Gemmobacter sp. 24YEA27: one gene and its partners. The protein of the gene in region 1 interacts with the protein of each later gene in a pairwise test. Links are inferred from orthologs where the notes say so. Each region holds a gene or a part of one and is shown on either strand. Other genes may lie near its edges.

Region 1 (2,833 bases):
TCCTCGCCGCCGCCGGGGCCGCCATTCCGGAAGCGCGCGACTTCTCCACCCGCCCCGGCTACGGCGCCGAGGCGCTTGTCGGGGACAGCCGCATCGCCGTCGGTGCCGCACGGATGTTCGACCATATACCCGAGGCGCTGTTGGCCAGTGCCGACGCGGCCGCCGCACGCGGCGAAAGCCTGGTCTTTGTCGCAAAAGACGGCGCGGTGGCCGGTCTGATCCGGGTGGCGGATCAGCTGAAACCCAGCTCGGCCCGCGCCATCGCAGCGCTGAAAGAGATGGGCGTGACGCCTGCGATGATCTCGGGCGATACCGAAGCGGCCGCGCGCCATGTCGCCGTCCGGCTCGGCATCGAAGAGGTCCATGCCGGCGTATTGCCGGAAGGCAAGCAAGCGATCGTCAGCCGGATCGGCGGCGCTTTTGTCGGCGACGGCATCAATGACGCGCCGGCGCTGGCGGCGGCCGGGGTCGGGATCTCGATGGGATCGGGCAGCGATGTGGCGATCGAGGCGGGCGATGTCGTGCTGATGCGGGGCGATCCGCTGGCGGTGGCCTCGGCGCTCCGGCTCAGCCGCGCGGTGATGAAGAATATCCGCGAGAACCTGATCTGGGCTTTCGGGTACAATACCGCGCTGATCCCGGTGGCGGCGGGGGTGCTGGTGCCCTTCGGCGGCCCGCAGCTTTCGCCGATGCTCGCGGCGGGGGCAATGGCTCTGTCGTCGGTCTTTGTTTTGACCAATGCGCTGCGGCTGCGCTTTGTGAGGGCTGTGGAATGAACATCAAAGACGTGGCCGCGCGCGCCGGCCTGCCCGCAAAAACCATCCGCTATTACGAGGAAATCGGCCTGATCCGCCCGCTTCGCGCCGCCAATGGCTATCGCGCGTTTCGCGAAAGCGACCTGCACAAGCTCGCCTTTCTCGGCCGCTCCCGCTCGCTTGGCTTCACCATCGAAGAATGCCGGGCGCTGATGGCGCTATATGAGGATCAGTCGCGGGCGAGCGCCGATGTGAAAGCGCTGGCGCAAAGCCATCTCGCGCAGATCGCGGCGAAAATCAAAGAGCTGAAGGCGATGCAGGCAACGCTTACAGACCTTGTCAGCGCCTGCGCCGGGGATCACCGGCCCGATTGTCCCATCCTCGCGGGCCTCGCCTCAGAGAGGCCAACCGGCAAAGACTGTGGCGCCTGAGCAAAAAAGGCGCGCCCCTGAACCAGAGGCGCGCTCAAATTCCTGAGCAGGAATTTGTGCCGAAATCTTAATTAAGATTTCGGCTCCTGTTCCACCGGCGGCTCAGCCGACCAGTTCAAGACCCGAGAAGAAGAAGGCGATCTCGCGGGCAGCCGATTCCGGGCTGTCCGAGCCGTGAACCGAGTTCTCGCCTTTCGACAGCGCGAATTCCTTGCGGATGGTGCCGTCAGCCGCAGCGGCCGGATCGGTTGCGCCCATCACTTCGCGGTTCTTCGCAATCGCGCCTTCGCCTTCCAGCACCTGCAGAACCACCGGCTCCGAGATCATGAAGGAGACGAGTTCGCCGTAGAAGGGGCGCTCTTTGTGCTCGCCGTAGAATTCGCCAGCCTGGGCGGCGGTCAGCTGCACGCGCTTCGACGCGACGACGCGCAGGCCGGCCTCTTCGAATTTCGCGACGATCTTGCCGGTGAGGTTGCGTTTGGTGGCATCGGGTTTGATGATCGAGAAGGTGCGCTCAAGGGCCATGGGGCTCTCCAAATTCTGGGGGGCCATAGGTGCGGCCCGTGTGTGGGCGCGCTGCTAGCATGGGAATGTATCAAAGGAAAGTGGGGCTCATGCTCCGGTAAAGCGCGCCGGGCGTTTTTCCTGAAACGCCGCCACCCCGTCGCGGACATCCGCGCTCTGGCCCGGATTGCCCTGCAGCCGCGTCTTGTCCTCCGGCACCGCCGAAAGATCAGGCAGGAAACTAGCCCGGATGCCTGTTTCGCGGAATGGCAGGCTCAGGTCAGGCGGTTGGCGAGATGTGCCGCCTGCGCCGCCGCGTAGCCCCGACACCGGCATCCGGCACCGCCTCCCCGATCATGCCCCGGTTACCCGACTGGCGCGCGGTGATCCTTTCAGCGCAAAGCGCCGTTCTTATCGCAGGAGCAGGCCCGCTATGACACGGCAGCCAATGGGTGGCACAGGTAAAAGCGCGTCGATGGTTCTGCGCAGAAGCGGCAAGATGACACGGGCCTCATCCGCCTCATCTTCGATGGAAGAAGTCACCCGGGGTAGATTGAGCATGAGTGTCGCTCGCCGCTTCAGATAATGCGACTGCTCGAAGGAGCACCTTTGCGGCAATCTGCGAGGCGCGCAAGCCGAAGTCAGGGCCAGGCAAAAAGCGAGCGGGACGCCGCGTCAGTCCTTCAGAATCTCGGCCAGACGCGCCTCTTCTTCGGCGCTCAGCGGCGCTGGCGGACCGGGCGGCGCAGCCTGGCGGTGGCGGCGCGTCAGCCAGATCCCGCCCCCCGCAGCCAGCAGCGCCACCGGCCCCGACAGCCACAGAACCCAGTTCCAGCCTGAGGCGCGCGGCTTGAACAGCACGAATTCGCCATAGCGCTCCACCACGAAGTCGATGACCTCGTCATTGCTGTCGCCCGCCAGCAGGCGTTCGCGGATGATCAGCCGCAGATCGCGGCTGATCGGCGCCGTGGAATCGTCAATGGTCTCGCCCTGGCAGACCGGGCAGCGGATCTCGCGACTGATCATGCGGGCCCGGGTTTCAAGGCCCGGATCCTGGAGGATCTCATCAGGCTGTACTGCCAGAACCGGCCCTGCCACGAGCAACAGCGCCGCGATAAAAAACGCCTTAAGCCTCATTCCGCT
Region 2 (2,871 bases), 160 kb from region 1 along the record:
TCCCAGCACATCCCCCTTGGCCGCGCGGCCTTCGGTCACCAGGGCCAGCGTCGCGGGTTCCATCATCACCCAGCCCTCGGCCAGAGCAAGGCGCGAGGTCACGGGCTTGTCGGAGACATCGACCATATGGGCATGACCCTGATCGTCGAAATGACTGAGCGGCGAGGGGGCGGCGGTGGGCGTTTCAGCGGGCGTTCGCGGGGTCATGGCGCCTCTCAGAGCGGCATTCCGCCCTGGGCGGTCAGCGGGCGGGAAAGAATTTCGCGGGTGGCGGCGGCAACATCGTCCTGGCGCATCAGGCTCTCGCCGATCAGGAAGCAGCGCGCACCGTAACGGGCGAGATCGGCGAGATCTTCGGGCGTGTGGAGCCCGGATTCCGCGACGATAAGCCGATCCTCCGGCACCCGGCGCGCAAGGCGGCGGGTGGTGTCGAGAGTGACCTCGAAAGTGTGGAGATTGCGGTTATTGATGCCGATCAGCGGTGATTTCAGATGCTGGGCGCGTTCAAGCTCTTCCTCGTCATGCACCTCGATCAGCACATCCATCTTCCACTCAAAAGCGGCCGCTTCCAGCTCCATCGCCTGGTCATTCGACAAAGACGCCATGATCAGCAGGATGCAATCGGCCTTGAGTGCACGGGATTCAGCAATCTGCCAGGGGTCATAGATGAACTCCTTGCGCAGGCAGGGCAGTTTCACTGCATCATGCGCCTGCGTGAGGAAGTCGTCATCGCCCTGGAAAGACGGCGTGTCGGTCAGCACGGAAAGGCAGGTGGCGCCACCCTCTTCATAGGCGCGGGCAAGGGCGGGCGGGTCGAAATCGGCGCGGATCAGGCCCTTTGACGGGCTGGCCTTCTTGATTTCGGCAATCAGCCCGTAGCCGCCACTGGCCGCCGATTGCAGCGCCGCCGCAAAGCCACGCGGGGCCGGAGCCTGGCGGGCGCTGTCCTCGACTTCGCTTTGGGAGCGCAGCGCTTTGCGGGCCGCGATCTCTTCGAGCTTATAGGCCCTGATGCGATCGAGAACGGTCTTGGACATGGGGCAGTCTCCGTCTTGGCAGTGCGGTTTGCCCCGGCGGCAGCGCCGGGGTTTCACACCCCCGGACCCCCGTGGAGTATTTCCATCAAGAGGAAGAGGCGCTCGTTTCCTGTTCTAACCGGCTGACCGGCTGAAGGAAAGGCTTCAGGCGGACCAGTCGATGATGGGGTCACCCCGGGCGGCCAGCCAGGCATTGGTCTGGCTGAAGGGGCGTGAGCCAAAGAAGCCGCGATAGGCCGAGAGGGGGGAGGGATGTGCGGATTCGAGGAAGAGGTGATTTTCCCGGGGGAGGCGGGCGCAGAGTTTTTGCGCGGGACCGCCCCAGAGGAGGAAGGCGCGGGGGCCGTCCTGTGCGGTGGCACTGAGGATCTGGGTCGTGAGGGTGTTCCAGCCCCAGGTCTTATGGCCAAAAGCCTGGCCCACCGGCACGGTGAGGGTGGTGTTGAGGAGGAGGACGCCCTGTGCGGCCCAGGCGCTGAGGTCTCCGTCGGCTTTGATCTGACCCGTGTCGGAGGCGAGTTCGGTCAGGATGTTTTTCAGCGAGTCGCGCGGGGGCGCGCCGGGGGGGAAGGAGAAGGCGAGACCCCGGGCGCGGCCTGGCGTGTGATAGGGGTCCTGGCCGAGGATGATGACGCGCACCTTCTCGCGCGGGGTCAGGGTGAGCGCGCGGAAGATGTTTTGCGCTTCGGGTTGCCAGCCGGGAGAGGCCGCGAGACGGGTCCAGAGCGCGGGCCAGTCGGTCTGGAAGAAGGGAAGCGAGGCCCAGGATTCCGGGATTTCGGGGGAGGCGGGGATTTCGGAGCAGGCGGCGATTTCGGGCGGGATCATCTCGGGTTACCTCGATGCCTGGGCGACGCCCGGCCGGTCGGTCGGCGCGGGCTGACGCTGTTCCAGGACTTGCGTTGCATGTAGTGAAGCGGCGGGCGCCGGGAAACCCGCATGGGCCGGTTTGTCTGGCGGAAAAGTGGATGGTCCCTGACCATTAACTCCGGTCAGGGGTGGTGCATTTCGGGCGGCCATGATGCGGAGGTGAGCTTTCGCATCCTCCCCGGCAGGCCCGGGGGCAGGGGCAGGCGCTGCCTGCGGCATTTTTCGCGGCGGCAGCTTTATCAGGAACTCACCGGGCAGGCGCCGCCAGCCCGGGCCACTTTTGAAAGACGTCAGATGCAGACCGGGTCGGCCGGTCTCACCTGGCACCCGATGGTTCAGAAGCGGGCTTTCCCCGGGCACCGAATCTGTCGGATTGCCGTTGCGGGGGGCGCTGCCAGGAATGGTGCGAAGCCCCTCCCGCAAGGAGACGATGGTGGGAACAGTCGGGAGATCCTCACCAGTCGCAGGGGGCCGGGCCGGGCCGCAGGAATGGTCTTCCCCGGGGTTGGGGCTCCGTTCGGGGAAAGCGCCGCGCAGTCCTTCGGGCGGGGGCAGGTCCAATGCGCGAAAAATCAGCGTGGGAACAGGGGGCAGGCCGCGGCCCGATCCGGTTTCCGCAAAGGCTGCCGCATGGCTAGAATGCCGGGCCCGGTCATGATCTGCGTCGGACTGCCGCAAAAAGCGCTGGTCCGGCCAACTGCTTTTGCCGGACGTGCGTGCAAGAGGGGGCTGGAGGCACTCCGCCTCCTTCCTGTGGTCTGCGGTCAGAGGCACGCCGGAACGCCCTCAGGCATTCGATACCCTGACCAGAGCCTCCAGCTTTGCCTTTGCCGCGCCGCTGTCGATGGCGGTGCGGGCAAGCTCTGCGCCCTCTTTCAGGGTCGCGGCCTTGTCGGCCACCACGAGGGCCGCCGCAGCGTTCAGGAGGACCGCGTCACGATAGGCCCCCGCCTCGCCTTCGAGC
Region 3 (3,072 bases), 530 kb from region 1 along the record:
CGGTGCCGAAACTGCGCGAGCTGCTGGCGCGGGATTTCGAAGGCAGCGTTGATTTCCGCTATGTCTCGAATTCGAACTCCCTGGTTTCGATGGTGGAAAACACCTGTGATCTTGCCGGGATGCATTTGCCGCAGGGCGAGCTGCGCGCGCGCACGCTCGCGATGACGCGCGGCTGGCTTGACCCCGAGGAACATCGGGTGATCTCATTCGTGACGCGCGAGATGGGGCTGATTGTGGGAAAGGGGAACCCTTTGGGGATCACCCATTGCCATGATCTGACGCGCTCAGGCGTGCGGCTGGTGAACCGCGATCCCGACAGCGGCACGCGGATCCTGTTTGATCACCTGCTGGCGCAGCACCAGGTGCAGGGCGCGGCGATCAACGGCTATTCGCATTCCGAATTCACCCATGCGGCCGTGGCGGCCTATGTCGCCTCGGGCTTTGCCGATGTGGCCTTTGGCGTCGAGGCGGCGGCGCGGCAGTTCGGGCTGGATTTCGTGCCGGTGCTGACGGAAGACTACGTCTTTATCTGCCACCGCCGCATTCTGGACCACCCGGCGATGGAGCGGGTGCTGGCGGTGATGCGCGGGCCGGAATTCGCGCGCGAGATCTCGCAGCTGCCGGGCTATCAGGTGAAGGAGCCGGGTAAGGTCAAGACGATCCGCGAGGTGTTCCGCGCGCGCGGCTGATATGGCGCTATTCGAGCGATTTCAGCTGGCTGACCCGCGATGTATCATCCGTCAGATCTAAGGATTCGGTCGATATGGCCAGCATGGCCGACGGCGCGAACAAAAGCCTGGCATCCATCATCTTCCGGCCATCCGCCGCCGTCATCACCTTATGGATCCGGAAGCTGGTATAGATGCAATCTTCCCAGGTCACCGCCTCTTCGCCCAGGACCCGGATGGTGAGCGAGACTGTCACCGGCGCTGCTTTTTGCCGCGTCATCCGGGCCTTCAGGGTGATCTCGCCGCCCTGATCCCGGATCGCTTCTGGCCCGGGCAAGGGCAGGGGGGCGTTCCAGTCATAGCTGATCCGGAAGCCCGGCGCCTCGCTCGTCAGCGGCCAGAGACCAGCCGCCAGGCGCGAGGTGATCTGGCCGCTGCGATAGGTCAGCACATCATCCGTCAGGTCGAGATATTCGAGCGTGGCACCGTCGGAATAGACCGCGCGCGCGGGCAGGTCCTCTGCGGTGAAGCAGCCGGCCGCTGCGGGGCCCGCGGCGAAGAGGCCGAGGACCAGGCCGCGGATCACCCGAAAACCCTGACGCCGCTTTCGGTGATCATGACGTCGAGCCGCTGATCGGTGCTGTCGATCGGCACCTCGTCCATCTCCTGCGCGTCAAAGGCGAAACCGACCGCCAGCGTAGGGCGGCGCGCGCGCAGGGCTTCGAGCGTGCGGTCGTAAAAGCCGCCGCCATAGCCCAGCCGGTAGCCGCGGGCGTCAAAGGCCAGCATCGGCACGATCAGGATCTCGGGTTCCGCCCAGGCACCCTCGGCCGGGATCAGCGCCTTGAAGGTGCCCTCGATCAGGGGGGCACCGGGGCTCCATTCGCGAAACCTGAGCGGCTGGTCGCGGCCAGCGATCACCGGCAGGCAGAGCGGGCCCTGATGTGCCGCCATGGCGGGCAGGGGGTCGATCTCGGTCCGGAATGGCATATAGCCCGAGAGCACCTTGCCCGCATGTGCCGCCAGATAATCCGCCAGCAGATCCGCTGCCTGACCTTGCCCTTTCGCATAGGCAAGCGCGCGGGCTTCGGCCGCCTGTCTGCGGATTTCAGCTTTGAGTTCTTTCACAACAGCACCAGTGCAGCGAAGCCAAGAAAGGCAAGATAGCCCATCACATCGGTGAGTGTAGTCACAAAGGTTCCCGAGGCAAGCGCCGGGTCCATCCCCATCCGGTTAAAGGCAAGTGGCACCAGAACCCCGCCCGTTGCCGCCACAACCTGATTGCAGATCATCGCCATCGCCAGCACCGATCCAAGCCAGGGGTCGTGGAAGAAAACTACGGCTGCAAGGGCCAGAACCAGCGCGAGGAAGATCCCGTTCACCATTCCTGCCCGGAGTTCGCGCCAGATCACCCGCCGGGCATTCGCCGGCGTCAGATCGCGGGTCGCAAGCGAGCGCACCGCCACCGCCAGCGACTGCGTGCCCGCAATCCCTCCGGTCGAGGCCACAATCGGCATCAGAGCCGCCAGCAGCACCAGCGAGGCAATCACCCCTTCGAATTGCGAAATCACCAATGCGGAAAGCGAGGCGGTGAAAAGATTGACCACCAGCCAGGGCAGGCGGCTTCTGACCGTCGCGATCACCCCGTCCTGGATCGAGCTCTCATCCGAGACACCGGCGAGGCGCAGCATGTCTTCTTCATGTTCTTCGTCGAGCACATTCATCGCGTCATCAATGGTGATGACGCCGACCAGCCGACCATTCTCGTCCACCACCGGGCAGGAAATCAGGTGATACTGGTTGAAGTAATAGGCGACATCGGCCTCTTCATCGGTCGCCTTTACGGTGCGGAAACTCTCTTCGGTGATGTCTTTCAGCTTTGCATCGCGCGGGGCCGAGAGGATGCGGCCAAGGGTGACATAGCCGATGGGGCGCATCCTCGGATCGGCGAGGATGACATGATAGAACTGGTCGGGCAGCCAGTCGGCACCGCGCAGAAAGTCGATCGTCTCGCCTACATTCCAGTGCTCGGGGCGATCACCACCTCGCGCTGCATCAGACGCCCGGCGGAATACTCCGGATAAGACATCGCCTGTTCGACCGCGATCCGGTCGGCATCTTCCAGCGCATCAAGGATTTTTTCCTGCGCGGGCTCGTCGAGATCTTCGAGAATATCGACCACGTCATCGGTGTCGAGTTCGCGAACGGCCTCGGCCACCACGCTGTCAGGCAGCGATTCGATAACCTCTTCGCGGATCGACTCGTCGATCTCGGACAGCACATCGCCGTCGATGCCGCCATGCCAGAGCGCCAGCAGCCCGCTGCGGTCCCCCGAGGAGATCTGTTCAAGGATATCGGCGATATCGGCGGCGTGCAGGGGATCAAGCAGTAAATCAAGCCGCGC

The links.
Region 2: the proteins of ndk (region 1) and QNO18_RS11195 interact in binary tests that used the Escherichia coli proteins (3 or more experiments, as listed by UniProt). The link is inferred for Gemmobacter sp. 24YEA27 from one-to-one orthologs.
Region 3: the proteins of ndk (region 1) and QNO18_RS14645 interact in binary tests that used the Escherichia coli proteins (3 or more experiments, as listed by UniProt). The link is inferred for Gemmobacter sp. 24YEA27 from one-to-one orthologs.

Annotation. Positions count from the first base shown.
Region 1 is NZ_JASJPW010000001.1:2,402,463-2,405,295, reverse strand. The notes cover bases 1-2,761. They hold ndk (nucleoside-diphosphate kinase), read right to left. Parts: upstream 1,712-2,761; coding sequence 1,289-1,711; downstream 1-1,288. Other genes in these bases: QNO18_RS11990 (cytochrome c-type biogenesis protein), read right to left, coding at 2,366-2,761; QNO18_RS11995 (hypothetical protein), read right to left, coding at 1,799-2,026; cueR (Cu(I)-responsive transcriptional regulator), read left to right, coding at 773-1,186; QNO18_RS12010 (heavy metal translocating P-type ATPase), read left to right, coding at 1-776. Also shown: more of QNO18_RS11990, read right to left, coding at 2,762-2,827. UniProt on the Escherichia coli protein: Major role in the synthesis of nucleoside triphosphates other than ATP. The ATP gamma phosphate is transferred to the NDP beta phosphate via a ping-pong mechanism, using a phosphorylated active-site intermediate.
Region 2 is NZ_JASJPW010000001.1:2,238,716-2,241,586, forward strand. The notes cover bases 24-2,822. They hold QNO18_RS11195 (uracil-DNA glycosylase), read right to left. Parts: upstream 1,866-2,822; coding sequence 1,182-1,865; downstream 24-1,181. Other genes in these bases: moaC (cyclic pyranopterin monophosphate synthase MoaC), read right to left, coding at 24-207; trpC (indole-3-glycerol phosphate synthase TrpC), read right to left, coding at 216-1,037; trpD (anthranilate phosphoribosyltransferase), read right to left, coding at 2,694-2,822. Outside these bases: more of moaC, read right to left, coding at 1-23; more of trpD, read right to left, coding at 2,823-2,871. UniProt on the Escherichia coli protein: Excises uracil residues from the DNA which can arise as a result of misincorporation of dUMP residues by DNA polymerase or due to deamination of cytosine.
Region 3 is NZ_JASJPW010000001.1:2,934,284-2,937,355, reverse strand. The notes cover bases 24-3,023. They hold QNO18_RS14645 (5-formyltetrahydrofolate cyclo-ligase), read right to left. Parts: upstream 1,797-3,023; coding sequence 1,251-1,796; downstream 24-1,250. Other genes in these bases: QNO18_RS14650 (hypothetical protein), read right to left, coding at 697-1,254; QNO18_RS14655 (substrate-binding domain-containing protein), read left to right, coding at 24-689. In the rest of the region: more of QNO18_RS14655, read left to right, coding at 1-23. UniProt on the Escherichia coli protein: Involved in the removal of 5-formyltetrahydrofolate.